Minwuia thermotolerans: one gene and its partner. The protein of the gene in region 2 interacts with the protein of the main gene of each other region in a pairwise test. Links are inferred from orthologs where the notes say so. Each region holds a gene or a part of one and is shown on either strand. Other genes may lie near its edges. The genes, in order: gltA and CWC60_RS06115.

Evidence for each region.
Region 1: the proteins of CWC60_RS06115 (region 2) and gltA interact in binary tests that used the Escherichia coli proteins (3 or more experiments, as listed by UniProt). The link is inferred for Minwuia thermotolerans from one-to-one orthologs.

What each region holds. Positions count from the first base shown.
Region 1 is NZ_PIGG01000031.1:143,475-157,725, forward strand. What follows is about bases 5,723-8,691. They hold gltA (citrate synthase), read left to right. Parts: upstream 5,723-6,537; coding sequence 6,538-7,845; downstream 7,846-8,691. Other genes in these bases: gltX (glutamate--tRNA ligase), read left to right, coding at 5,723-6,423; CWC60_RS08585 (hypothetical protein), read left to right, coding at 7,856-8,074; gloA (lactoylglutathione lyase), read right to left, coding at 8,243-8,644; lpxB (lipid-A-disaccharide synthase), read right to left, coding at 8,641-8,691. Outside these bases: indole-3-glycerol phosphate synthase TrpC, read left to right, coding at 1-364; cyclic pyranopterin monophosphate synthase MoaC, read left to right, coding at 366-842; CWC60_RS08560 (molybdopterin molybdotransferase MoeA), read left to right, coding at 839-2,041; transcriptional repressor LexA, read left to right, coding at 2,122-2,835; CWC60_RS08570 (ComEC/Rec2 family competence protein), read right to left, coding at 2,799-4,964; more of gltX, read left to right, coding at 5,020-5,722; more of lpxB, read right to left, coding at 8,692-9,810; CWC60_RS08600 (LpxI family protein), read right to left, coding at 9,812-10,642; lpxA (acyl-ACP--UDP-N-acetylglucosamine O-acyltransferase), read right to left, coding at 10,632-11,432; 3-hydroxyacyl-ACP dehydratase FabZ, read right to left, coding at 11,434-11,904; lpxD (UDP-3-O-(3-hydroxymyristoyl)glucosamine N-acyltransferase), read right to left, coding at 11,904-12,932; CWC60_RS08620 (OmpH/Skp family outer membrane protein), read right to left, coding at 12,932-13,492; outer membrane protein assembly factor BamA, read right to left, coding at 13,503-14,251.
Region 2 is NZ_PIGG01000026.1:89,100-103,154, forward strand. Bases 5,126-7,898 are described here. They hold CWC60_RS06115 (lipid kinase), read right to left. Parts: upstream 7,067-7,898; coding sequence 6,185-7,066; downstream 5,126-6,184. Other genes in these bases: CWC60_RS06105 (response regulator), read left to right, coding at 5,126-5,755; CWC60_RS06110 (hypothetical protein), read right to left, coding at 5,756-6,157; CWC60_RS06120 (PaaI family thioesterase), read right to left, coding at 7,106-7,570; CWC60_RS06125 (PaaI family thioesterase), read right to left, coding at 7,567-7,898. In the rest of the region: flagellar hook-associated protein FlgK, read left to right, coding at 1-1,740; CWC60_RS06090 (flagellin), read left to right, coding at 1,757-2,713; CWC60_RS06095 (acyl-CoA dehydrogenase family protein), read left to right, coding at 2,810-4,045; CWC60_RS06100 (alpha/beta fold hydrolase), read left to right, coding at 4,058-4,999; more of CWC60_RS06105, read left to right, coding at 5,042-5,125; more of CWC60_RS06125, read right to left, coding at 7,899-8,013; CWC60_RS06130 (LLM class F420-dependent oxidoreductase), read right to left, coding at 8,013-8,966; CWC60_RS06135 (TIGR03668 family PPOX class F420-dependent oxidoreductase), read left to right, coding at 9,046-9,471; CWC60_RS06140 (FMN-binding negative transcriptional regulator), read left to right, coding at 9,499-10,113; CWC60_RS06145 (hypothetical protein), read left to right, coding at 10,225-10,764; CWC60_RS06150 (2-hydroxychromene-2-carboxylate isomerase), read right to left, coding at 10,964-11,557; CWC60_RS06155 (cupin domain-containing protein), read right to left, coding at 11,554-12,228; CWC60_RS06160 (hypothetical protein), read left to right, coding at 12,314-13,018; CWC60_RS06165 (amidohydrolase family protein), read left to right, coding at 13,105-14,055. UniProt on the Escherichia coli protein: In vitro phosphorylates phosphatidylglycerol but not diacylglycerol; the in vivo substrate is unknown.

The DNA of each region.
Region 1 (14,251 bases), on a different replicon or contig from region 2:
CCAGGCCCGGGAGCTCGAAGATGCCGCGATCGGGTATGGCATGGACGTGCTGGTCGAGGTCCACGACATCGAGGAACTCGAGCGCGCCAAATCTCATCTGAAAAGTGAATTGATCGGTATAAACAACCGAAATCTCAAGACTCTAGATGTCGATCTGGCGACCACGGAGGCCTGCGCCGCCGCCCTGCCCGCGGGTTGCCTGGCGGTCAGCGAAAGCGGGCTGAACACCCGCGCCGACCTGGACAGGATGGCCGCCGCCGGCTGCCGCAGCTTCCTGATCGGGGAGAGTCTGATGCGCCAGGAGGATGTCGCTGGCGCCACACGCGCCCTGATCGGCGAACCTGCGATGCGGGCCGCGGGCTGAGATGGCCGGCTTCACCCATTTCGACGACAAGGGTGCGGCCCGGATGGTCGACGTGGGCGCCAAGGACGAGACGAAGCGCACCGCCGTGGCGGAGGCCCGGGTCCTCGTCTCCGCGGAGACCCTCGCCCTGATCGTCGAGGGCCGCGCGAAGAAGGGCGACGTGCTGGGCGTGGCGCGGCTGGCCGGGATCATGGGCGCGAAGAAGACACCGGACCTGATCCCGCTGTGCCACCCGCTGTCGCTGAACAGCGTCGAGGTCGATCTCGCGACAGAGCACGACCCGCCCGCCATTCTCATCCGCGCGACCTGCAAGGTCACCGGCAAGACCGGGGTCGAGATGGAGGCGCTGACCGCCGCCTCGGTCGCGGCGCTGACCGTCTATGACATGTGCAAGGCGGTGCAGCGCGACATGGTCATCACCGGGGTCCGGCTGATCTCCAAGGAAGGCGGCAAGTCCGGCCGGTTCGGGGCCGAATGATTCCCGTCGCGGAAGCGCGCGGCCGCATCCTGGCCGCGCTGTCGCCGACACCCCTGGAATGGGTCGGGCTGGAGCGCGCCAGCGGCCGGGTGCTGGCCGAGCCGGTACTGGCGCGGCGCACCCAGCCGCCCGCCGACATGTCGGCGATGGATGGATACGCAGTCCGCGCCGCCGATACCGGAAATGGCCAGCCGCTGAGGCAGATCGGCGAATCCGCGGCCGGTCACGGTTTCGACGGATCGATCGGCCCGGGCGAGACGGTGCGCATCTTCACCGGCGCGCCCCTGCCCGAAGGCGCCGACGCCATCCTGATCCAGGAAGATGCGGAAGCCGACGGCGACACCATCCGGCCGAAGGCGGCCGTCGCCCCCGGAACATATGTCCGCCCGGCCGGCCTCGACTTCCGCGAAGGCGATGCCGGCATGGCGGCCGGCCAGGAAATCGGGCCGCGCAACATCGGCCTGCTGGCCGCCATGAACGCGCCCTGGGTGCCCGTGCGGCGGCGCCCGCGCATCGCGCTGCTCTCCACGGGCGATGAGCTCGTGCGCCCTGGCGAGGCGCCGGGGCCTGACCAGATCATCTCGTCCAATGCGCTCTCCGTCGGCGCGCTGGTGGCGAAGGCCGGCGGCGAACCGGTCGATATCGGCATCGCGCCCGACCGGCCCGATGCTCTCGCGGAGGCCGGACGCCGGGCGGGCGGCTGCGACATGCTGGTGACGCTGGGCGGCGCGTCGGTCGGCGAGCACGACCTCGTGCAGGAGGTGCTGGGCGGCAAGGGCCTGGACATCGACTTCTGGCGCATCGCCATGCGGCCGGGCAAACCGCTGATGTTCGGCCGCTTCGGCGATGTGCCTCTGCTCGGTCTGCCGGGCAATCCCGTCTCGGCGCTGGTCTGCGGCGTGATCTTCCTGCGCCCCGCCATCCGCGCCATGCTGGGCGCCGAAGACACCGTGCCGCCGCTCCGCCGCGGGCGTCTTGGCCGGGACCTGCCCGCCAACGACCGCCGCGAAGACTATCTGCGCAGCATCGCCGTCTCCGCGGACGACGGTCCGCCGATGGTCACGCCGTTCGAGCGCCAGGATTCCTCGATGCTGTCGGTCATGTCGCGCGCCAACGCCCTGGCAGTAAGACCGCCGCACGCACCCGCCATGGCGGCCGGCGAGCCGATCGACTACATCACGCTCGATCACCTCGCCTGATGAGGGAACATTGACGGAATCGAGGAACTTACGTAGAACATAACAGGATTCGTTTTCGAGCGGTCAGGAGGCCGACGCCCATGCTCACACGCAAGCAACACCAGCTCCTGCTCTATGTTCACGACTATCTGAAGGACAATGGCGTCTGTCCTTCGTTCGACGAGATGAAGGACGCGCTGGACCTCAGGTCGAAGTCCGGCATCCACCGGCTGATCACGGCGCTCGAGGAGCGCGGCTTCATCCGCCGCCTGCCGCACCGGGCGCGGGCGCTGGAGATCCTGAAGCTGCCGGATTCGGCGACGCCCGAGGGCCGCCAGAGGATACAGGAGCCGAAGGTCGGCGCATTCCAGCCCCAGGTCGTGGCGAGCCAGCCGCTGCCCGCCCGGGCGACCCCCGCCCCCGCGGCCGGCGAGAGCGCCACCCTGCCCCTCTACGGCCGGATCGCCGCCGGCACGCCGATCGAGGCGCTGCGCGACCAGTCCAACTACATCGACGTTCCCGGCCACGTGCTGGGCCGGGGCGAACACTACGCCCTGGAAGTGGCCGGCGATTCCATGATCAACGCCGGCATCCTGGACGGCGACACCGTCGTGATCGAGCGCTGCGACACCGCCGAGAACGGCGCCATCGTCGTGGCCCTGATCGACGGCGAGGAAGTGACGCTGAAGCGCCTGCGCCGCCGCGGCAACGCCATCGCGCTGGAAGCCGAGAACCCGGCCTACGAGACCCGCATCTACCGCCCCGACCAGGTGCGCATTCAGGGCCGGCTGACCGCCCTCTTCCGCCAGTACTGATCCTTCGCCGGCACCGGATCCCTGATCCAGGCCCGCCGGCCGCGGACCGCGTTCACCGACCTGGCCGAAGGGCCGGCGCGGGCATCGAACCAGAGCGCATGCGCGCCATCGCGCCAGATGTCGAAACGGTCGATGACGATCCGGGCCGACGGGCAGCGCCCGAAGACCGGCACCAGGCTGATCACCACGTCGGCCCGCGTACAGTCCTCGGCCACGGCGCGCTGATGCACGGGCAGGGCGATCATCCAGCCATCCGCACGCCAGATGCAGCCCGCATCGTCGCAGCGCATGCGCCCGTCGGGACTGGACAGCCGCGCAGGCCACGGAAGCGACCCCGCCAGTCCGTCGCGCGCCAGCCACTGATCCGCCGTGAACTTCTCCCGCCGCGCCGAGGAGAGCATGACCCCGCCGGTCTCGGTGCGCACCGCGACAAGCCGGGCGTCCGAATCCACGCGGATCAGCGGCCGCTCGGCCAGGTGCGGCGAGGCCAGTCCGATCGCGATCCCGCCGAGCCCGAGCACGCGCCAGGCGCGCGCCCACAGGCAAAGCCAGAGCCCGCCCACGGCCACGGCGGTCAGCCCCCAGACCGGCATGGCCGGCACCAGACGGACTGCGCCGGGCAGCGCCGCGACCCAGTGCGCGACCGTCAGCACGGCATCGATGCCCTGTCCCATCAGCCACAGCAGCGGTCCGTCGAGCCCGACGGGCATCGCCAGCGCCGCCAGGGTCCCCGTGGGCATGACCCAGAATGCGACCAAAGGAATCCCTGCCAGATTGCCCAGCACGCCGTAGTCGGCGAAACGGTTGAAATGGTAGATCGCGAACGGTCCGGTCGCAGCCCCGGCGATCAGCGTGGTAAGCGCGACGCCGGCCAGATAGCCGACGATGCGGCGGAGCGGTCCTCTCTCCCCGCCCGAACGGCGCCAGCGGTCGCCATAGCGCTCGTAGGCGGCGACCAGCGCGGTGACGGCGGCGAAGGACATCTGGAAGCCGGGTTCGACCAGCGCTTCGGGCGACAGCGCGAGGATCAGCATCGCTGCCAGAGCCACGGTTCTGAGCGAGATCGCGCGCCGGTCCGCCAGCACCGCAAGCATGACGAGCGCGACCATGACGAAGGCGCGGACGGTCGGCACCGAGCCGCCGGTGAGCACGAGATAGCCCGCGCCGCCGGCGATCGCGGTCAGCGCCGCCCATTTCTTGATCGGCCGGCGCAACGCAAGCGGCGGATGCAGAGCCAGCAGCGCGCGCAGACCGAAGAAGAGAAATCCGGTCACCAGACCCATGTGCAGGCCCGAGATCGCCAGCAGATGCGCCAGCCCGGCATCGCGCAGCGCCTGCTCCTCCGCCTCCCCGATCCGGCTGCGGTCCCCGGTGATCAGGGCTGCCGCGACGCCCCCCGCGGCCCCGCCGATGGCGCCGGCGATGCGGGAGGCCATGCGGTCCCTGAGCCGGCTCAGCCAGCCGCTCCCTTCGCCGGGCCGGACGATTTCGGCCGCGCCGAGCGCATAGCCGTAGCCGCCGAGACCACGATAGAAGGCGTAGCGCTGGAAATCGAAGGCGCCCGGTTCGGCCGGCGGCGAGGGCGGCCCGGCGAAGGCAAGCATCGTGACCGTGTCGCCGGCGCGGATGGCCTCCGCACCGCTGCGGACGGAAATCCGCACCTTGTGCGGCAGATCCTCGGCCCGAAGCCGGCCGAAGCGATCCGGCGCGAGGACCAGTCGCGCCGCGTCGGGCCGGCGCTCCACCGCCAGCACCTCCCCCGCCAGTTCCGTCGGCCCGACTTCCGCCGGCAGAATGGGCGCACGCACAGCCTCCGTCCGCAGCGCCGCCGCCGCGAGGCCCAGAACCGCGAGCAGGCAGGCAAGCGCCGGCAGCCGGACCGGCGTGGCCCGCAACTGGACCGTGGCGAACATCGCCAGCACTGCGAGAAACGCCAGCCAGGGCAGCGCCGGTTCGAAGGGGAGCGCGAAATAGACGGCGATGCCGCCGCCGAAGAGGACGGGCACGAAGTTGAACAGCCGCCCCCGCTCCGCCTCCAGGGCCGCAGCAAGAGCGCCGGCCGGATCGCGCAACAGGCGGGCCGCCGCCGCGCCAAGCCGTCTCGTCAGTCCTGCGGGGATATGATACATCCACGCCCTCCCGAAGCGATGCTACGTCAATCCCGATCATCAGGAGAAGTCATCCATGCCCAAGGACGGCGTCGTCACACGTTTCGCGCCCTCGCCGACCGGCTTCCTGCACATCGGCGGCGCACGCACCGCCCTGTTCAACTGGCTCTACGCCCGCCACCACGGCGGCCGCTTCCTGCTTCGCATCGAGGACACGGACCGCAAACGCTCCACGGACACGGCGATCGAGGCCATCTTCGACGGCCTGAACTGGCTCGGCCTGGAGGCCGACGAGGAACCCGTTTTTCAGTTCGCACGCCAGCAGCGTCACGCCGAGATCGTCGAACAGCTGCTGGATCGCGGCGAAGCCTATCGCTGCTACGCCAGCCCCGAGGAGCTGCAGGCCATGCGCGACACCCAGCGCGCCGCGGGACAGCCGGTGCGCTATGACGGGCGCTGGCGGGACCGCGACCCGGCGGACGCGCCGAAGGATGTTCTGCCCGCGATCCGCCTGAAGGCCCCGCGGACCGGCGAGACGATCATCGAGGATCTGGTCCAGGGCCAGGTCTCGTTTCAGAATGAACAGCTCGACGACATGGTCCTGCTGCGCGCCGACGGCACGCCGACCTACATGCTTTCGGTCGTGGTGGACGATCACGACATGGATATCACCCACATCATCCGCGGCGACGATCACCTGGTGAACGCGGCGCGACAGAGCCTGATCTTCCGCGCGCTTGGCTGGAGGCCGCCGAAATTCGCCCATATCCCGCTGATCCACGGACCGGACGGGGCCAAGCTCTCCAAGCGCCATGGCGCACTCGGCGTCGATGCCTACCGTGACATGGGCTTCCTGCCCGAGGCCATGCGCAACTATCTGGTGCGTCTCGGCTGGGCCCATGGGGACGACGAGATATTCTCCACCGAGCAGGCCATCGAATGGTTCGACCTGGACCATGTGGGCCGCAGCGCCGCGCGCTTCGATTTCCAGAAGCTGGAGCACCTGAACGGCCACTATCTGCGCCAGGCTGACGACGGTCGGCTGGTCGGACTGGTCTGCGAGATGCTGGCGCGCAAGGGCCAGGATGTCGACGCCGATGGACGCGCCCGCCTGCTTGCCATCATGCCTTCGCTGAAGGAACGCGCAAGGACAGTCGCCGAACTCGCTGAAAGCGCCGGCTTTCTTTTCGCCGAGCGGCCGATCGCGACAAACGAAAAGGCGGCCAGGCTGCTCTCCGGCGAGGCGCCAGAGATCCTGGCGGGCGTACGCGACAGTCTCGCCGCGCTGGAGGACTGGAACGCCGCGGCCGCCGAGGCCGCGGTACGCGATTATGCCGAGACCAACGAACTGAAACTCGGCAAGGTGGCGCAGCCGCTGCGCGCGGCGCTGACCGGCTCCAACGTCTCACCGGGCATCTTCGATGTGCTCGTCGCGCTGGGCCGGGAGGAGTCGCTCGCGCGCATAGGTGATCGCATCTGACGCAGGGTCCGCGAGATTTTCTCGCGCGGCGCTTGGGCTATAATGCCCATATAAGGGTCAAGGGAATTCCGCGGCGACCGAGCCGCCCAACGAACAACAGGATGGGGGTCCACGATGAGTGAAGCCAAAACCAACGGAAAGGCCGCGATCTCGGTCGGCAAGAAGGCCAAGCTGGACGTCGACGTCCTCTCCGGGACGGTCGGTCCGGATGTCATCGACATCCGCAAGCTCTACGGCGAAACCGGCTACTTCACCTACGACCCCGGTTTTACGGCGACTGCGAGCTGCCAGTCCGCGATCTCCTACATCGACGGCGACAAGGGTGTGCTGCTGCATCGTGGCTACCCGATCGACGAGCTGGCGGAGCACTCCGACTACATGGAAGTCTGCTATCTGCTGCTGAACGGTGAGCTGCCGACCGCGGAGCAGAAGGCCGGATTCGTCGACACGGTCACCCGGCACACCATGCTGCACGACCAGATGAACTACTTCTTCCGCGGCTTCCGACGCGACGCCCATCCGATGGCGATCATGGTCGGCGTGGTCGGCGCGATGAGCGCATTCTATCATGACTCCACCGACGTCGACGATCCGCACCAGCGCATGGTGGCGTCGTACCGGCTGGTGGCGAAGATGCCGACCATCGCAGCCTGGGCCTACAAGTATTCCATCGGCCAGCCCTTCATCTATCCGAAGAACGACCTGTCCTATTCCGAGCGTTTCCTGGACATGATGTTCGCCGTCCCGGCCGAGAGCTATCGGGTCGATCCGGTTCTGGCGAAGGCGATGGACCGCATCCTGATCCTGCACGCTGACCACGAGCAGAACGCCTCGACCTCGACGGTGCGCCTGGCCGGATCCTCGGGAGCCAACCCCTTCGCCTGCATCGCCGCCGGCATCGCCAGCCTCTGGGGCCCCGCCCACGGCGGCGCCAACGAGGCGGTGCTGCGCATGCTCAACGAGATCGGCACCGTCGATCGCGTCGACGAGTGCGTCAAGCGCGCCAAGGACAAGGATGACCCCTTCCGTCTGATGGGCTTCGGTCACCGCGTCTACAAGAACTACGATCCGCGCGCGAAAGTCATGCAGCAGACCTGCCATGAGGTCCTCGACCAGTTGGGCATCAAGGACGATCCGCTGCTCGAGATCGCCATGAAGCTGGAGAAGGTGGCGCTGGAAGACGACTACTTCGTCGACAAGAAGCTCTACCCGAACGTGGATTTCTATTCCGGCATCATCCTGAAGGCGATGGGTTTCCCGATGGAGATGTTCACCGTTCTCTTCGCCCTGGCCCGCACGGTCGGCTGGGTCGCCCAGTGGAACGAGATGATCCAGGATCCCCACCAGAAGATCGGCCGTCCGCGCCAGCTCTATACCGGCCCGGCGCAGCATCCCTACGTGCCGATCCACAAGCGCGACTGAGGCATGAACCATGCGGCGGGAACAGAATCAGTCGCGTAATTCCACCGTCCCGCGGTTTCGCGGGAACGGGTTCCCGCGGCCCGGGCCGGCCATCGGCCGGCTCGCCGTGCTGCCGAAGCGGCCCGCCAACGACAACGTGCCGCCCTGGCGGGCCGGCGTTGGATTCCGGCTGATTCTGCTTGCTGCGGCGGTCGCCGCAGCCGCGGCCTGCGCCGCGTTTCTCGGCTAGACCGGTCCTCGGTTGAATTGAATCGCCAGTGGAGCTTCGGTGTCATGCCCGCCTTGTGTGGGCATCCGGCCAGGATCATCGACTTGCGGCAAAGCCGCTCCGGACCCCCGCACGGTGGCGGGGGTGACACGCCGAACAAGTGGCGGTCCGATCGAACAATGGACTGATCTAGGCCGCCTTGCGCTCGATCAGCTCGATCTTGTAGCCGTCCGGATCCTCGATGAAGGCGATGACCGATCCGCCGTGTTTCATGGGGCCCGGCGGGCGCGGAATGGGAACGCCTTCCTTTTCCAGCTCGTCGCAGGTGCCGTAGATGTCCGGCACCCCGATCGCGAGATGGCCGAAACCGTCCCCCAGGTCATAGTTGTCCGTCTGACCCCAGTTGTGGGTCAGCTCGATGACCGTGCTGTCGGCCTCGTCGCCATAGCCGACGAACGCCAGCGTGAACTCACCGGTCGGGAAATCCTTCTTTCGCAGCAGGTTCATCCCCAGCAGGCGGGTGTAGAAGTCCAGCGAGCGGTCGAGATCCTTCACCCGGATCATGGTGTGCAGCAGACGAGCGTCCTTCATGCGTCCTTCTCCCTGTTCGTTTCGGCCAGGTTCAATACCACGCGCGCCGCCTTGTCCGAAGGCCAGAGGGCGCCGGGCTTCAGCATCATGGCGACCGTCCGCCCGGCCTCGATCTGGGCGTCGCGGGCGACCGGATCGGTCATGATCCGCTGCAGCGCGCCGGCGATGGCCCCGGCGGTGCAGTTCCCCTGAATCAGCTCGGGCACGACAGGCTTGTCCATCAGGATGTTGACCAGGCTGGCGTAGGGTATGCGGATCAGCCGCCGCGCCAGGGCCGCGGTCAGCGCGTTCATGCGGTACGCGACGACCGCCGGCGTCCCGGCCAGAGCCAGTTCCAGCGCGACGGTGCCCGAAGCTGCGAGGGCACTGTCGGCGGCATGGAAGCAGTCCATCTTCCCGGCCTGCCCGAGGACGGTGTACGGCAGTGGCTGGCGGGCGAGCATGCGGTCGACCTCCGCCTGGAGGTGCGGCAGCGTCGGCGCCAGCACGTGGGCGGCCGGGACCCGCTCGGCGAGACGGCGCAAGGCGTCCACGAAGACCGGCCCCAGCCGCCGGACCTCGCCCCGCCGGCTGCCAAACAGCACCGCCAGCGCTGGCACATGAGGGGACAGTCCCTGCGCCGCCCGGAAAGCCCGCATGTCTCCCTGATAGGCGTTCTCCGCCTCCACCGCGGGATGGCCGACGAAGGTGGCCGCCAGACCCTCCTTCTCGAACAAGGGCGGCTCAAAGGGCAGCAGCGTCAGCAGATGATCGTAGAGCGCCGCCGTGGTCACGGCCCGCTTCGGGCGGTAGGCCCAGACCGACGGCGCGACATAGTGAATCCGGATGGTATCGAGATCCTGTAACCGCCGGGCCAGACGCTTGTTGAACCCCGGCGAATCGATGGTCAGCAGCACATGTGGCCGCTTCGCCCGCGCGAAGGCCTCGGTCTCCCGCAGCCGGCGCAGGATCGCCGGCGCCCGCGGCAGGATTTCGAACAATCCCATCACCGAGAGTTCATCCATCGGAAAGAGCGACTCCAGCCCGGCCGCCGCCATGGCGTCGCCGCCGACGCCGACGATCTCGACGCGCTCCCCGGCCAGTTTCTTCAGTGATCGCATCAGGTGGGCGCCCAGAACGTCGCCCGACGGCTCGCCGGCCACCAGCATGATGCGGATGGGGAGCATCTCAGGTCCTTCCGGCGCGGGCGACCCCGGTGATGAACAGGCCCTCGGCATCGGCCCGCGCCAGCGTCGCCACGCGGTCGATCACCATGGCGGCGCCCGCCTCCACGGCGATGCCGTTCAGACCCGCGGCGGCGGCCCGCGCCACTGTCTCCACGCCGATGGTCGGCAGATCGACCCGGTGATCCTGTCCCGGTTTGGTGAGCTTGACCAGTACGCCCCCGGCGCCCTCGCCCAGGCCGCCGCAGCGCTCCAGCATGCGGTCGGTGCCCTCGGCGGCCTCCACGGCCAGCACCAGCCCGTCGCGCACCACAGCGCCCTGGCCGACGTCGAGCGCGCCCAGCGCGTCGACGACCGCCATCCCCTTCTCAATGTCCGCCAGATCCTGCTCGCCAGGAGCAACCCGGCCCATGGGCCCCGCGCCCGCCAGGACGTCGCCAGCGATTTCGTGCGCTCCCATGACCCGGAAGCCCTTCTTGTCAAAGAAGTCCACCAGCACCTGAAGCAGGGCGTCGTCGCCCTTCCTGGCCGCTGCCAGGACCTTCGGCAGCAGACCGATGCCGGCCATGTCCGGCCGCAGCTTGCTGAAATCCGGCCGTGCGACCTTGCCCACCATGCAGACGCTGTCGCAATCGTTCGCCTTCAGCGCTTCGAGGGTGCCGCCGACCTTGTCGAAGCGGATAAAACGATGGGGAAAGCGCGCCAGCAGGGCGGGATCCGTAGTTTCCTCGAAGGCCAGCACGAAAACCTCCATCCCGGCGGCGACGGCTGCATCGGCCACATTGCCGGGCACCTCTCCGCCGCCGGCGATCAGTCCGAGGCGCCTAGGCGACATCCCGCGCCGGGGTGCAGAGGCCGCGCGAGGAACTGCCGCGGATGAATTCGAGGATCTCGCCGACGCCCGCCTCGTTGGCGAACAGCTTCTCGGCGTCGGCCACCTTCTCCTCCATCGTACCTTCCGGCGCGAACAGGAAGCGGTAGGCGCGACGGAGCGTGTGGATCTCCTCGCGGCTGAAATTGCGGCGCTTCAACCCGACGAGATTGAGGCCGTCCAGGGTCGCCAGATTGCCGCGCGCCAGGCCATAGGGGATGACGTCCGTGCCCAGCGCCGAAGCGCCGCCGATCATCGCGTGACGTCCGATCTTCACGAACTGATGCACCGCGGTCATGCCGCCGATGATGGCCCAGTCGTCGACCTCGACATGGCCACCGAGGGTCACGTTATTGACCAGAATGCAGTTGTCGCCGATCAGGCAGTCATGCGCGATATGGGCGCCGATCATCACCAGGCAGTTGTCCCCGACCCGCGTCACCAGACCGCCCGCTTCGGTGCCGGGATTCATGGTGACATGCTCGCGGATGGTGCAGTTCGCACCGATCTCCAGCGAGGACTCCTCGCCGTGATACTTCTGGTCCTGGGGCTCGTGGCCGATGGAGGCGAAGGGGAAGACGCGGCTGCCCGGCCCGATGCGGGTACGCCCCGCCACGGCGACATGGGAAGCCAGCCGGACGCCGTCCCCCAGTTCGATATCGCCATCGACGACGCAGAACGGCCCGATGCGGACGCCCTCGCCGAGCCGCACATTGTCGGCGACGAAAGCGCTGGGGTGAACCTCGGCGGCCATCTCAGCCATCATCCTGAATCATGGCGGCGAATTCGGCTTCGGCGGCGAGATGTTCGCCGACATAGGCCTCGCCCTTCATCTTCCAGATCAGCGTCCCCCGCCCGCGCAGCTTCCGGACATGAATCATCAGCTGGTCGCCGGGGATCACGGGACGGCGGAAACGGCATTCGTCGATGGTCATGAAATAGACCACCTTGCCCTCCATCCTGGTGCCCAGGGTCTGCGCGAACAGCACCGCCGAGGTCTGGGCCATCGCTTCGATGATCAGCACGCCCGGCATGACCGGCTGGGTTGGAAAATGGCCGGTGAAATGGGGTTCGTTGACGGTGACGTTCTTGATGCCGACAGCGCTCACGTCCGGCACGATGTCGATCACACGGTCGACCATCAGCATCGGATAGCGATGCGGAATCATCTCCATGATCCGCGTCACCTCGACGGGCCCGACGGCGGTCTTCTCCGCTTCAGTCATCAGTCCGACCCCTTCTTCGAAACCAGGCGGCGCAGCGCGGCGATCTGCCGCCAGAAGTCCCTTGCCGGTATCGCCGGCTGACCGATCACCGCGGCGCCGTCCGGCACATCGTTCATCACGCCCGACTTCGCGCCGATCTGCACCTGGTCGCCGACGCGCACATGGCCCGCCAGCGCCGACTGGCCGCCCATCTGGACGAACCGGCCGATCCTGGCCGAACCGGCAATGCCGACCTGGCCGACCAGAATCGACCCGTCGCCAATCTCGACGTTGTGGGCGATCTGCACAAGATTGTCGATCCACACGTTCCGGCCGAGCACCGTATCATGTCCCGAGCCGCAGGCGATGCAGGTGTTGGCGCCGATCTGGCAGTCGTCGCCGATCAGCACGCGGCCAAGCTGCGGCACCCTCTGATGCCGCTCCGGATGAGGCGCGAAGCCAAAACCCGGCATGCCGACCCGCGCGCCCGGCTGCAGCACCACTCTGTCGCCCAGCACGCAGGTTTCCAGCGAACAATTGGCGCCGATGCGGCAATCCCGGCCAACCACGACGTTGGCCCCGAGTGTGGCCGCCGGCCCGATCACCGTGCCTTCGCCGACCTCGGCCCCGGGTCCGACAACGGCATTGGCTCCGATCTCCACGCTCTCGGCCACGCGCGCGGAGGCGTCGACCACGGCGCTCGGATGGCGGCCGCTGTCCACCGCCGGCTCCGGATAGAGCGTCTGGGCCACCAGCGCATAGGCCAGGTAGGGATGCGGCGTCGCGAGCGCCACCGTCCCCGCCGGCGCGCGCGCGGCAAGACCGGGATCGACAACCACGAAACCTGCGCGGGTCTCGGCGAACTGCGGCAGATACTTGCGGTTGTCCAGAAAGCTGAGGTCGTCGGGGCCCGCAGTCTCCAGCGGCGCCACATCGGCGACCTCGCGAGACGGATCGGCGCCTTCCGGCACCCGGAAAAGGCCGGTGCGGGCGGCTAGGTCGCCGAGCGTGAAAGGTCCCGCCCGTCTGTGGAAACGGCTGTCGGCCATCAGAAACCCTTCGGGCGCGCCACGCTGACCGATGGCAGACGCTGATCCAGGCGCTTGACGATCTCGTCGGTGATGTCCAGCGACGGCAGTGCCCAGGAGTAGCTGCTGCGGTCGAGCACCACGTTGAAGTCGCGTTCCTGCTGCAGTTCCTCGATGATGTCGAGCATCTGGCCCTTGATCACTTCCAGAGCCTGCTGGCGGGTCTGGTCGATGGCAACGCGGCGGTCCTGGACCATGCGCTGCGCGTCGTTGAAGGATTGCTGCAGCTCCGCCCGGCGCTGTTCCAGCGCATCCGGAGACAGGATCGCGGCCTGCTGGCGCAGTTCGTCCTGACGGGCCTTCAACGCCTCGTCCTCGCGCTTGATCACCGCCTGCAACTCGTCGATGAAGCTCTTGATCTGACTGGCGACGCTCTTGCCCGCCTTGGCTTCCCGCAGGATCCGCTGGCTGTCCATGGTGGCGATCACCGCCGGGGGATTGGACTGCGCCGCCGCCTGGTGCTGTACAGCAGCGACGCCGAGCATGGCGAACAGGACGATCAATGACAGAAAACGCGTCATGCCAACACCTCTAGAACCGGGTACCGAAGCTGAAACGGAAAGCCTCCGTCTCGTCGAAATCGTTCTTGAGGACCGCACGCGAGACATCGAACAGCATCGGGCCGAAGGGCGATTTCCAGGTAACGCCGACACCGAACGAAAGTCGCGGCGACGGATCGTCCTCTACACCGTTGGCGACCACGCCGAAGGCGGTGCCGTAGTCGCTGAAGACCCGGCCTGACATGCCGAGTTCCTCCGGCAGCCCCAGAGGGAACTGCAACTCTGTCGTGCCGACGGCGAAGAATTCGCCGCCCAGGGCGTCACGCGTGGCCACGTCGCGGGGACCGACGCCGCTGGGCGCGAAGCCCCGGAAGGTGTCGCCGCCGACGAAGAAGCGCCGGTTGATGCGGATGTCCTCGAACAGTCCGACGACCGCGCCCCCGCGCACCGACTGCTGCAGCACGAAGTCTCCCCACAACGGGAAGAACTGGGCGTGACGAACCTGGGTGCGGATGTCTCGGACGTCGCCGCCAAGGCCGGCAAACTCCTGCTCCAGCGTCGTGACGAAGCCGCTGGTCGGCGTGATCGGATCGTCGGTCTGGTCATAGCGCAGCGTGTAGCCGACCGAAGAGGTAAAGGCCACGCCCTGCTGCTGCTGGATGAACAGCGAGGCCGTCGCCCCCACGTTCTTGATGTTGTCGCGGCGGAACTGATAGTTGAGATTCAGCCTGAGATGCTGGCTGAGCGATACGCCCGAGCGCAGGCGGAAGCCAGTTGTGC
Region 2 (14,055 bases):
GCGCTCTCCGCCAACCCCGAGGCCAGCGGCAACCGCAGCGCCCTGGTCGACGCCCTGCAGCGCTTCGGCGAGGATCTCGACCGGGTTTCCGACGGTATCCTTGATCTGCGCCGCCAGGCCGACCGGCGCATCGACGAAAAGGTCGGCCAGGCCAACACGCTGCTCTCGCAGGTCCACGACCTCAACCTGCGCATCGCTTCGCTGGCCCAGTCCCAGGAGGCAAACGGCCTGATCGAACAGCGCGAGAAGAAGCTGGACGAGCTCTCGCAGATCATCGGCATCCGCGTCAGCAATACCGAGGACCGCCGCGTCTCGATCAGCACGACCGCGGGCCTGCCCCTGCTCGACACGGAGTTGCGCCGGATCGTCCACGAGAATGCCGGCAGCAGCGATTTCGGCCAGGTGTTCTCGCCGCTCTCGGTCGAGCGGGTGGATTCGCTCAGCGGCCAGACCTTCACCATCGACGGCAATATCGACGACCTTCTCGGTTCGGGCGAACTGCGCGGCCTGCTGGAAATGCGCGACGGCGACCTGAACCAGCTATCGGTCGAGGTCGGCGCCTTCGCCGGCCAGGTCGCCGACCGGATCAACGCCGTACACAACGAATTCACCGCCGTGCCGCCGCCTTCGGCCATGACCGGTCACGACACCGGCGCGCTGGCCACCGACCCGCACGGCTTCACCGGCATCGCCAGCTTCCACGCCTTCGACGGCAGCAACAACATCGTCGCCACGGCGACCGTCGACTTCGGCGCCATCGGCGGCACCGTCAACGATGTCATCAATGCCGTGAACGCGGGCCTGGGCGGCGCCGGCACGCTGGCGCTGAACGGCGGCGTCATGAGTTTCTCCGCCGCCGGAGGCTCCGCCGGCGTCGGTATCGCCCAGGATGCGGCGAACCCCGCCGACGCCAGCGGGCGCGGTTTCGCCCACCGCTTCGGGCTGAACGATCTGGTGCGTACGCCGACGGGGCCGCATTTCCAGACCGGGCTCGCCGCCGGTTCGGCGCACGGCTTCACCGGCGAAGCGACCTTCGCCATGGTCGGACCACGCAACGAACGGCCGTTGTCGACCGCGATCGATTTCGGCGCGGTCGGCGGCACGGTCAACGACCTGCTCACCCAGCTCAATACCGACTTCGCGGGCGCCGCGACCTTCGGCATCGACGGTGCAGGCCAGCTCACCATGACCCCGGCCGGTGGCTTCTCGGATTTCCGTCTGGAACTGACCGCAGACAACACCCAGCGCGGCGCCTCGTCCCGTTCGGTTTCCGACTTCTTCGGCCTCGGTTCGGGACCGCAGGCCTCTATGGCCGCCGGCTTCGCCGTTCGCAGCGACATCGCCGCCAGCCCGTCTGCCCTCGCCCTGGCGGAAATCAACGCCGCGGGCACACCGGCGGTCGCGGTCGGCGACAACGCCGGGGCCGTGGCCCTGCAGGGACTGACCTCGGCCACCGACGCCTTCTCGGGCGCAGGCCGTCTGCCGGCGATGAACGCGACGCTTTCCGAAATCGGGGCCGAACTGATGGGCCGGGCCGGGCAGGCTGCGCAGGACATCACCATCCGAGCCGAGGACCGCGAAGCCCTGATGGAAGAGCTGAAGCTCAAGGTCGCGGAAATCTCGGGCGTCAACATGGATGAGGAAATGGCTCAGCTGATCCAGCTGCAGACAGCGTTCAACGCCGCCTCGCGCGTCATCTCGACGACGAACGAGCTGTTCGACATGCTGTTGCAGATCTGATTGGAGTGAACATCTGATGCGGATTGGAACCTTCAGCCAGAACGACCTGCTGGTACAGCAGATGCTGCGCCAGCAGGTGGAGCTCAGCCGCAGCCAGGAGCAGGTCTCCACCGGCAAGCGCTACAACGACACCGAGGGCTTCGGCGCCCAGTCGGCCAACATCGTCAACAGCCGCTCGCTGCTGACCCAGATCGAGGGCTTCCAGACCTCCAACCAGGCGCTGAAGGGCCGGCTCTCGGCCTTCGATTCCGCGCTTGTCGAGCTGGAATCGATCGGGGGGGAGCTTCGCGACGCGCTGCAGAAGGCCCGGGGTCTGGGCGACGGCACCGGCTTGGGCTCCACGGTCAGCGGTTTGCTGGAACGCGCCGCGGCGGTGCTCAACACCCGCTTCGAGGGCCGCTTCCTGTTCGGCGGGACGACCTCCGATCAGCCGCCTCTGCTGGTCACCGACGAAGCCGGGATCCTCGCGGTCGCGGAGCCGCCGGGCGGGCAGTTCTTCGCCGATAGCGGCGAGGCGCTCACGGCCCGCGTCGACGAGCGCACCACCATCGAGATCGGCGTCACCGCCTCCCAGGTCGCCGGCGATCTGCTGCATTCCATGCAGCGCATCCTGATGTTCGATTCCGGCACCCTGCCGGCGGGCGCGGCCGGCTTCGCGCCGGCGGACGCCCTGGCCGGCCAGCTCTCCGAGAACGAGATCGACTTCATCGCCGACGAACTGGACAACATCTCTACCGCGGTCACCGGCCTGCAGACCGCGGCGACGGAGAACGGCCTCAACATGAAGGCCCTGGACGACGTCCAGGGGCGTCTGGAGGATCAGCAGATCGCGCTGACCGACATCCTCGCCAACGAGGAGGACGTCGATCTGGCCAAGGTCGCCGCGAAGCTCAATCAGCAGCAGGTGGCTCTGGAGGCCAGCCTGCGCATGATCGCCCAGATGCGCTCCATGAGCCTGCTCAATTTCCTCTGATCCGGCGCGCGGCGCGCCCCGCGAGAAGAAGGCTTAACCCGGGCCGCTCCGGCGTCCAGAATGGCCGCGGGAGCATGACGTACTGGGGAGGAAGACTTGGCCGCTGTCGCATTCGAACTGCCCGACGAGGTGAGAGACGTCGTCGAGGGCCTGAAGGCCTTCGCGCGCAAGGAGGTGCTGACTCGCCACGAGAAGCACCGGGGGCTGCTGGAGGACGGCCGCCGCAAATATGCCGACGACGGCCGCATCGCACCGGAGGTGGTCGAACTGATCCGCGAAGTGCGGATGGCCGCCTCGGAAGCCGGCTATTACCAGATGTGCGTCCCCGAAGCCCTGGGCGGCGGCGGTCTCGGCATGCAGGCCTATTACGCCGGCTGGGAAGCGCTTTTTCACATGTGCGGGCCGCACAACTGGCTGATGGTATATGCCATCAGTCACTGGGCCTTCGGCCCCAGCCGATTGCTGGAAAAGGTCACCGACCGGGCGCGGGAAGATATCCTGGAGCCGCTGATGTCGGGGCGCGCGGGCATGTGCTTCGGTCTCTCCGAGCCCGGCGCCGGCTCCGACGCTTCCATGATCCGAACCCGCGCGACGCCGGACGGCGACGGCTGGGTGATCGAGGGCCGCAAGATCTGGACGACGAACTCGCCGGTCGCCGACTACTGCATCGTCTTCGCGGTGACGGACCCGGAGCGGGCGAAAGCGAAGAAGGGCGGCATCTCCGCCTTTCTCGTCCCCACGGACGCGCCCGGCTTCGAGGTGCAGCGGATCGTCAAGATGTTCGGTCAGATCGGCGGCGACGAAGCGGAGCTTCGCTTCGAGGGTTTGCGCGTCGAGCCATGGCAGCTCGTCGGCGAATTGCACGAAGGTTTCGCCACCGCGCTCTACGGCGTCTCCCTGGGTCGGGTCTACAACTCGGCCCGCGCGGTCGGTACCGGCCGCTGGGCGCTGGAACTGGCGATCGAGTACAGCCAGGCGCGCGAGTCCTTCGGCAAGACCATCTCCGAGTATCAGGGCGTGACCTTCCCGCTGGCGAGTTCGGCGATGGAGCTGCACGCCGCCCATCTGATGGGCCTCAACGCCGCGAAACTGCTGGACTCCGGTGCGCCGGCGGTGAAGGAACTGTCGATGACCAAGGCCTTTTCCGTGGAGATCGGAGTCAAGGCGGTCGACCGCGCGATGCAGACCCACGGCGCCATGGGGTTCACCAACGAGGTCGGTCTGTCGGAGGCCTGGCACAATCTCAGGATCATCAACGTCGCCGACGGCACCAACGAGATCCTGCGGCGGACCATCGTGCAGCGGCTGATGAAGGGCGATCTCGATCTGTAGGAGGGCGGGGCGATGGCGGACTGGCAGGTAACAGCGGCGGACGGCGTGCGGCTGGGCGGGCTGCGCTGGGACATCCCCGAACCGCGCGGCCTCGTCTACATCGCGCACGGTCTGGCCGAGCATGTCGGCCGCTATGACCGCTTCGCCCGGCGCCTGAACGGACTGGGCTTCTCGGTCGCCGGCCACGACCACCGCGGCCACGGGCGCAGCGTCGCGGGCGATGCCGAACCGGGGCACATCGCCGACCGTGACGGCTTCCATCTCATGGCGGACGATCTCGGCCGCGGCATGGATGCGTGGCGGGCGGAGCATGACGGGCTGAAGCTGGGCCTCTTCGCCCATTCCATGGGCTCCTTCCTGGCGCAGATGGGCATGTGGCGCTGGCCGGAGAAGGTCGACGCCGTGGTTCTGTCGGGCTCCAACGGCCCGCCGCCGCCGATCGCGGGCGCGGGGCGGCTGATCGCGCGCATGGAACGGCTCCGGCTCGGCCGGCGCGGCCGCAGCCTGCTGATTCATGGCCTCGCCTTCGACGCCAACAACAAGGCCTTTGCGGCGGACGGTCCCACGAAACTGGAATGGCTGAGCCGGGACCGGGACGAGGTGGACGCCTATGTCGCCGATCCCCGGTGCGGCTTCATCGCCACGACGGCGAGCTGGATCGCGCTGCTGGACGCGCTGCCGAAGCTGACGGCGAAGGGCAATGTCGGCCGGATTCCGAAGAATCTTCCGTTGCTGATCGCCTCCGGCGACCGGGATCCGATCGGCGACATGGGCCGGGGCGTCCGCCGCCTGCAGGCCATCTACGCCGGCCACGGCATGTCGGACGTGACGCTGAAACTCTACGAGGGCGGCCGGCACGAGATGCTCAACGAGATCAACCGCGACCAGGTCATGGCCGATCTCGGCGACTGGCTGGCCGCGCGCCTTGTGACAGGCCGCGGCGGCGGGGCATAATCGGCGCTTCGGCCCAGCGGCCATTCAACCTCGAGGTGCAGCGTGGACGCGCCGGAACGCCTGTCGATTCTCGTCGCTGACGACAATCCTGCGGCGCGCACCCAGATCGTCCGCATCCTGGAAGAACTGGGCCATGACACCACGGCGGTCGGGGACGGCGCCGAGGCGGTCTCGGCCATGGCAGCGCTGCGTTTCGACCTTGTGGTTCTCGACTTCGAGATGCCGGGCTTGCGCGGCGACGAGGTCGCCCGCCGCGCCGGCGCCGACGGGCCGGTCTCGATCGGGCTTTCCTCGGCCGGTCTCGGCCGCACCGAGTGGGGCGATGCGCCGATCGCCGAATGGCTCGCCAAGCCGGTCGACGCCAGGGCCCTGGCGGAGGCGGTCCGCCGCGCCGCGGCGCGGGGCCAGGACAGCGTCACCTCCGCACCGCCAGTCGATCTCACCCATCTCGCCACCTACACGGACGGTGACGCGGCCCTGGAACGGGAGCTGGCGGCGCTTTTCGCCGAGTCCTGCGAACGCTATGCCGGTCAGATGGCCCGTGCGGAGGACAGCCATCAGTGGCGGGACGCGGCGCACGGGCTGAAGGGCGCGGCGCGCGGCATCGGCGCCACCGAAGTCGCGCGGCTCGCGGCGTTCGCGGAAACCCTGCTGGGCCGCGGCGCGGAACAGCGCCGACAGGATGTGCTGGAACAGATCCGGGCGGCGGCGGACGACGTCAGCGCCTTCTTCGCCCGTCACCTGCAGGAAGGCTGATCAGATACGGATGCGCAGGTCGTCCATCGCCTTCAGCGCGGCGGTGTCGCCCACCTGATGCCGCACGCGGGCGACGGTGTCGCGCAGGTTCTCGTCGACCCGGCCGGCGACTTCCTTCAGCACCTCCTCGCCATCGTCGACGAACAGCGCCTGCAGGCGCGCGATCGCCTGTTCGATCATCACGGTCTCGTCGTGGGGGGCGTGGGGAAAGTCGTCCTTGCTGCGCACGACGTCAGCGAGGTTCTCGGCGAGAGCGTCGATCCTGTCCGCTTCGGCCAGGACGCGCCGCGCCCGGTCGGTGTCGAGCCCATCGGCGGCGGCCCTCAGCCGGGCGACGCCATCCCGGGCCTCGACGATCACCTCGTTGATGGCGACGACTTCGTCACTGCGGATCAGTTCCATGCCCGTATTCTCCGGTCTCCATACTGGTCATTTAGTAGCGGGAACGAAAACCTCCAAGGCTTTCGGCAGCACGGAGAAATCGGCGGGCGTTTCGGCGATCACGTCGCCGTCGACATTGATCTCCTGCGTCGGCGTCGTCTCGACGCGCACGGCGGCGGCGCGGAGGGTGCGGACGTCCTGACGCCGCTTCAGGGCGCCGAACTTCAGATAGGGCAGCAGTTTGAGCATGCCCCATGGTCCGAGCGGTTTGACGTAGTAGACGTCCAGCCAGCCGTCATCGATGGCGGCATCGTCGGCGATGGTGAGGCCGCCGCCGTAATGGACGCCATTGCCGACGGCGATCATGGTCGATTTCGTCTTCTTGGTGTCGCCGTTCCACGTGATCCGGGCCTCGAACGGTTTCATGTCCCGCTGGGCGTCGAGCCAGCTCAGCGGATAGCTCAGCAGTTTGAGGCGCTTCTTGCGCTCGCCGGTATGGTAGTTCGCGACCTTTACGCTGAAACCCAGGCTGGCGACATTGAAGAAGGGCCGGCCGTTTACAATGCCAAGGTCGATGCGCCGCAGACCGCCGCGCAGCACCACCCTGGCCGCGCGCTCGGGCTCGTGGGGAATGGCGAAGGTGCGCGCCAGATCGTTGGCGGTGCCGAGCGGCAGGATGCCGAAGGGACGTCCCGCATCCAGCAATGCTTCCGCGGAATGGCTGAACGTGCCGTCGCCGCCGCCGAGAACGATGCGGTCCGAAGCGGGACCCAGGCTGCGGATCAGGTCGGAGATCTCCGCCGGGTCTTCGGGCAGGTGAAAATCGACCCTGTCGCCCCCCGTTTCGAGCGTCCGGCAGGCCCTGCGGCCCGCGTCGGCCGCGTCGCCGCCGCCCGGATTGACGATCAACAGGGTTCTCTTGCCGCTCACTGTCAGCCCGCCCTTCCCGAAACGCCGTGCCGGGGAGGCTTATCCCGCCTCGTTCCCGGGTATGAAAGAATAGCGGCTGTCGCCGTCCTTCGGCACCTTCATGATTCCGTTGGCGCGCAGCACGATTTCACCGTCCGCCTCCAGCCAGGCGTTGCAGAAGACCATGCGCGGGGTGGCCCGGACCAGTTCCGTGCGGCCCTGTACCCATTGGCCGAGTTTCGCCGGCGCCACGAAGTCGCAGGTGAGATTGACGGTGGGATAGAAGCGGCGCTGGCCGTTCGCGACAGCCGCGCCGAAGCCGATCTGCACGTCGACAAGGGTCGCCAGCATGCCGCCGTGGCAGGTGCCGACCGGATTGAGATGCTTGCGTTCGACGCGGAAGCCGAGACTGGCCTGACCGTCGACGACGCGGCCGTAAATCGGTCCGACCAGGCCGAACAGGCCGTCACGGACGCCGAAGGGCTTGAAGCCCTCGGGTATGGTTGTCGCTTCGGTTTCGCTCATGAAAATGCCGCCCTGGGATCGAATGTGCCGTATTCGCTGCCGCCCAGCTTGAAGATTCCGTTGGCGCGGGCCAGCAGCTCCCCGTCGCCGCGCCGGATGCGGCAGTCGGCGAAGACCGTGCGTCCGCCGCGACGCAGGATCTCCGTGCGGCCCTCGACCCAGTCGCCGATATTGGCGGGCGCCAGAAAGTCGATGTTGGCGGCGACAGTCGGGATGAACTGCGCCGTATCCAGCTGGTAGTTCAGCGCGCAGTTGAGCTGCATGTCGACCATGGTCATCAGCATGCCGCCATGCAGGTTGCCGGCGGCATTGGTGTGGCGGCGCTCGACGCGGAAGCCGAGCGACAGTCCGCCGTCCAGGTCGCGCCAGTAGAGCGGGCCGTTGGCCTCGACGAACGGCGCAGGGATTCTTGCAGGGCGAAAGCCCTCCGGAATGTCGGTCATCAGGCCTTCGCGACCACGTCGGCCATGAACTGCTCCATCCGTCCGATGCTGTTCGCGGCGTCGCGGGCGGCCAGGTTGAGCATCAGGTGATTGAAGCCGGCCTCCTTCAGGCGCGCCACATCCTCCGCGACGGTCGCCGCCGAGCCGGTCAGGATCATCCGTTCGCCGTCCTTGTTCTTCACTTCCTCGCCGATGGTGTTCCAGTGGCTCCAGTAGGCGAGGTCGATGGTCGACATGTCGCGGCCGGCCTCATCGGCGAAGCCCTTCAGCCGTTCCAGCCGCTTCGCGATCCGGGCATGGGTGTCCAGCGGGAATTTCGGATTGTTGCCGATCGGGTACCAGCCGTCGCCATGGCTGACCACGCGCTTCAGCGCCGGCGCGCTCTCGCCGCCGATCCATAGCGGCGGATGCGGCTTCTGCACGGGCAGGGGGCGGGTGCCCACATTGTCGAAGCGCACGTACTTGCCGTGGAAACTCGCCTGCTCGCTGGTCCAGACGGTGCGGAAGACCTCGAGATACTCGTCGGTCACCGCGCCGCGCTCGTCATAGGGCGGGACCTGCAGGGCTTCGAACTCCTCCTCCATCCAGCCGGCGCCGCAGCCGATGGTGATACGGCCGTTGGAGAGCTGATCGATGGTCGCGATGATCTTCGCCGTCAGCAGCGCCGGACGATGCGGCACCACCATCACCGATGTCAGCATCCGCAGCTTCGTGGTCGCGGCCATGGCGAAGGCGATGGCCGTGAGCTGGTCCATGCATTCGCCCGTCGCGGTGCCGGGGAAGGAGCCGTCGGGACTGTAGGGATAGGTACTGTCGATCTGCGTCGGGATGACGACGTGATCGGGCACCAGCATGTAGCTGTAGCCGAGCCGCTCGCCGGCCGCCGCGAGGGTCTTCAGCCCCTCGGCGTTGGCCATCGGCCCGCGGGTGAACCAGGCGAAGCCGAAATCCATGACATCCTCCCCATGCGCACTATCTTCGGGGCCGAAGATAGCGGGCCTGCCGCCCGGGTCAAAAGGCATTGGTTGCGACATGATCTCGAAGGAGGAGCGGGAATTCGTACTGCGCCGGCCGCTGGGGCATCTGGGCACGGCGGACGCCGGAGCCGCGCCGCATGTCATGCCGGTCTGTTTCGCGCTGGAGGCGGCGGAAATATTCATCCCCATCGACGAGAAGCCGAAGGGGGGTGATATCCGCCGGCTGAAGCGGCTGCGCAACATCGCCGACAACCCGCGCGTCTGCCTGATGGTCGACCGCTACGATCCGGACTGGTCCGGGCTCGGCTGGGTCATGCTGCGGGGCGCTGCGGCGATCTGGGAGAGGGCGGCGGACCGCGCCGGTGCGATCGAGCTTCTCCGCGCACGCTATGTGCAGTACCAGAGCATGGACCTGGAGACGCGGCCGCTGATCGTCATCCGGGTCGACAATGTCAGCAGCTGGGGCGACCTGAGCCGATAGGGTCCGTCCGCCGGGGGGAGAAGCACGATGTACACGCCCGCGCATTTCGCCGTCGAGGACAGGGCAGCCTGTCACGACATCATCGAAGCCAACGAGTTCGGGCTGCTGGTGACGGCCGCTGGCGGCGCGCCCGAGGCCAGCCATCTGCCCTTCGTGCTGGATCGCGGCGAAGGGGAGCGGGGCGTGCTCTACGCCCATATGGCGCGCGCCAACCCGCAGTGGCGCGATTTCGGCGAAGCCGACGCCCTCTGCATCTTCGCCGGTCCCCACGCCTATGTCTCGCCGACCTGGTATCCCGGTGACGGCCCCGCCGTGCCGACCTGGAACTACACCGCCGTGCATTGCCAAGGCCGGCCGGAGATCATCGATGATGCGGTCGAACGCGACCGTCTGATGGAGCGGCTGTCGGCGCGCTACGAGGGCAGCGGGCCCTGGTCCTATGGCGGCCTGCCCGAGAAGTTCCGCAGCGCGATGGTGAAGGGGATCGTGCCCTTCCGCATTCCCATCGCGCGCATGGAAGGCAAGGCGAAGCTGAGCCAGAACAAGTCCGCCGCCGACCGCGAGGCGCTGGCCCGCGGCCTGGTGGAAAGCGGGCGGCCCATGGAGGCCGAGATCGCCGCCGCGATGCGGGCGATCGAATGACCCGCTGGCGCAGGTGAAACGCCGCGCCGCCTTCGCTATCCTGCGGCGCAGCGCATTGCGGTCACAATTCGGGGCGAGAAGCCGCATGTCACCAACCGAACGGAGGGCGTCATGAACCGATATCTGCTCGCTGGCGCGATCGGGCTGCTGCTGGCACTGCCGGCAATGGCCCAGAACCAGAAGGACGAAGAGCAACCGGCGGCGGATGCGAACCCGGCTCCGGAGGTCATCAAGGTCTATGACGAGAACACGCTGAAGCCGGAGGATATCCGGGCCTGTCTGAAGAGCGACATCGCGATCGCCGACATGGAGACCAGGGTCGCCGACTACGAGGATACGCTCGTCGATTTCCGTCAGAAGATCGCCGATCTCGGCGAAGACCTCGACCGCCGCCGCAAGCAGATCGACGGCACCGATCCGGAGGCGGTGGCCGAGTACAACCGCCGCGTCGACCGCCATGCGGATATGATCGACCGCTACAACGAGAAGTTCGTACCCAACCTCACGGACCGTCGGAAACGGCTGAACGAGGCCATCGACGCCTACAACCGCGACTGCGCCGACAAGGCCTATTTCGAGGAAGACTGGCTGGAGGCCGTGGCGGAGCTCGGCATCAAGGATCCGCGCGCGACCGCAGGCGGCGGCAAGTAGGCCGTGGTCCCCTTCGTGGAAAGGTCTATAGCGTTCCGCTATTTGATTGAACCGCCACTCACCCGGCGTGTCACCCCCCGCCTCTGTGCGGGGGTCCGGAGCGGCTTCGCCGCAAGTCGATGATCCTAGCCGGATGCCCGCACGGGGGCGGGCATGACACCGAAGCTCTACGGGCGATTCAATCCAACCGAGGATTGATCTAGGCTGCCAACTGCTGCAGCCGCTCCTCGACCATCCAGAGACGGTCGCCGCCCCAGAACAGCTCCCCGTCGATGGCGAAGGTTGGCACCCCGAACACGCCCATGTCGATGGCCAGCTGTCTTTCGCGCTCGTGACGCTCGGCGCCCTCGCCCGTGTACCAGTCGTCGAAGCCGGCGGTGTCCGCGCCGACTTCCGCCAGCACCGCCTTCACCTCCTCGACCACGCCGGGATCCAGTTCGCGGTGGAAGAACTTCTCGAAGGTGCGCCGCGCATAGGCGTGCAGCAGCCCCTGTTCCTCGGCGTAGGTCAGCCCGATTCCGGCGGGACGGGAATCGAAGATCTTCTTCGGCCCCAGCACCGTCAGCCCCTTGCGGTTGGCCAGCCGGCGTGCGTCCATGTAGGCGTATTTCACCTTGCGCCATTCGTTTTCGGAGCGGGTTTCCACCGCACCCAGGAATTCGGGGATGTGCAGGGTGAAGTGGACCCAGCGGAAGGTGACGCCGTAGCGCTCCTCCAGCGCGAGCAGATCGTCCATCACCAGATAGGCGAAGGGACTCTTCAGGTCGGTAAAATAGATCAGTTCCGCGTTCATGCGCCCCTCCCCAAGTGGCCGGTCTTGACATAGAGCAGGCAGCCGCCGTCCGACCGTGGCCGATGGCTCGATCCGTCCGGAAGCCGCATCCACGTTCCGGCACGGTAGCGGCCGTTCTCGTCGGCCAGCTCGCCCGACACCACGAAGACTTCCTCCCCGCCCTCATGGGTGTGATGCGGCGCTTCCGCGCCCGGCGCAAGTCTTGACAGGTAGATGCGTTCTGCATGGCCGGGCTCGTCGAACAGGTCGAAGACCTCCCTGCCGGCCCATGTCGGCCGCCAGCCAGCCGGATCGCTGGTGTCGATGCGGCGGGTGGGCCGGTCGGTCCCGGCGTACTGGCAGAGCTTCACGAACAGCGTGCAGCCGTTCTCGGTCCAGGGGCGGTGGCGTGTGCCGGTGGGCAACAGGGTCATCGTTCCGGCTGGATATTCGCCGAATTCGTCCGCGAAGACGCCGTCCAGCACCAGCACCTCCTCGCCGAAGGGGTGATCGTGTTCCGGGAAGCCGCAGCCGGGATCGAAGCGCACGACCGAAGTGACCATGCCCTTTTCGGTATCGCCGATCAGTTCCAGGCGCTTGCGCCACACGCCGGGCGCGGGACTCGCCTGCCAGTCCATCTGGTTGGTGTCGATGATGACGGTCTTGCTGCGGTCGGCGTGCAGGTCGGACATGCGGCGGGCTCCGTTTGAATTCGCTCCATTCTGACGCAAGTTAGGGCGCTGGGGGATTCGGGACGAGAGCGGGGAGGGCTGAAACATGCAGCAGATCGTCATTCAGAAGCGATTCCGTGGGCCGTCGAAATCGGCCAATGGCGGCTATATCGCGGGCCTGCTGGCGGAGCTGATCGACGGGCCGGCGGAGATCACGTTGCGCGCGCCGCCGCCGCTGGAGACGCCGCTGGACCTTGTCGGGGCCGACCAAGGGTTCGACCTGCGCCGCGAAGACCAGTTGATCGGTTCGGTGCGGCCGGGCCGTTTCTCGCTGCGGGTTCCCGAGAAACCGACGGACGCGGAGATCGAGGCGGCGCTACCTCATTATCCGGGCGCACGGAACAGCCCCATCCCGCACTGCTTTGTCTGCGGCGTGGACAACGCCCCGGGCGAAGGGCTGCGCGTTTTCGCCTCGCCCGTGGCGGGGCGGGACCTCGCCGCCGCCAGGTGGGACCCGCATGCGAACATGGCCGACGAAGACGGCTTCATCCTGGAGCGCTACGTCTTCGCGGCGCTGGACTGCCCCGGCGCCCATGCCTGGCACGGCGAGACCGGCGGCAGCATGCTGCTCGGCCGTATCGTCGGCGAGGTGACCGGCCGGGTGAGAGCCGGGGACCGGTGCACCGTGCTGGCCTGGCGCGAAGGGATGGAGGGCCGCAAGGCCTATGCGGGCTCCGCGGTGCTCGGCCCCGACGATCGTGTCGTCGCCAGCGCCTTCGCCACCTGGATCACGGTGCCGTCGGTCAGTTGACCGCTGCCGGTCGTCTCGGGGAAACTGCGGAACAGTATCAGCGGCCGGCCCGGCTTCCGGGCGCCGCCGCCACGGGGAGAGACGCCATGCCATATGCCGAAGGCCGCATCATCCACGATGCCGACAGCCACCTGATGGAGACGGCGGATTGCCTGGACCCGTACCTGGAAGAGCGCCTCAGGGCGCGCTTGCACGCGACGCCGGGCTATCTGAGGCGCAAGGCCCAGCAGGAGGCGGCGGTCGAGGCCGCGAAGGCGAATCATGCCGACCCCGAGTTCCGCGCCGCTGCCAACGAGAACGTGATGCTGCGCAAGAATTACGACGCCCACGGCGCCTTCATCCGTGACGACCGCGGCGAGGCGCTGGACTACATGGGCTTCGCCAGTCAGCTCGTCTTCACCACCTTCTGCCTCGGCAATTTCGAGCTCGACCAATCGGGCGACATGGAGCTCTGCTACGCCGCCGCCCGCGCCCACAACCGGATGATGACGGACTTCTGTTCCGTCGACCGCCGGCTGCTGCCGACGGCCTATATCCCGCTGGAGGAATTCGAGCGCGCCCGCGCCTGCATGGCCGAGGCGATCGAACTGGGCGCGAAGGGCCTGATGGTGCCCTCCAAGTGCCCGCAGAACCATAGCCCCAGCCATGTCGGCCTGGACCCGCTGTGGGCCATGGCCCAGGAAGCCGGCCTGCCGGTCCTGTTCCATGTCGGCGGCGAGCAGAAGCTGAACCCGGCCTACAAGGAGAACGGCCTGCCGCCGGTCAAGGACTTCCACGGCGGCGACGACAACTTCACCTCCGTCAGCTACATGCCGATCCCGGAGGCGGTGATGCAGACCGGCGCGACGCTGATCTTCGACGGCGTCTTCGACCGTTTCCCCGCCCTGAAATGGGGCGCGATCGAGCTGGGCGCGAACTGGGTGCCGGGCTGGATGCGGGCGATGGATTCGGCCGCGCACGCCTTCATCCGCAACGAGGAGCGGCTGCAGAAGCTGAGCGCGAAGCCCTCCGAGATCGTGCGCCGGCAGTTCCGCGCC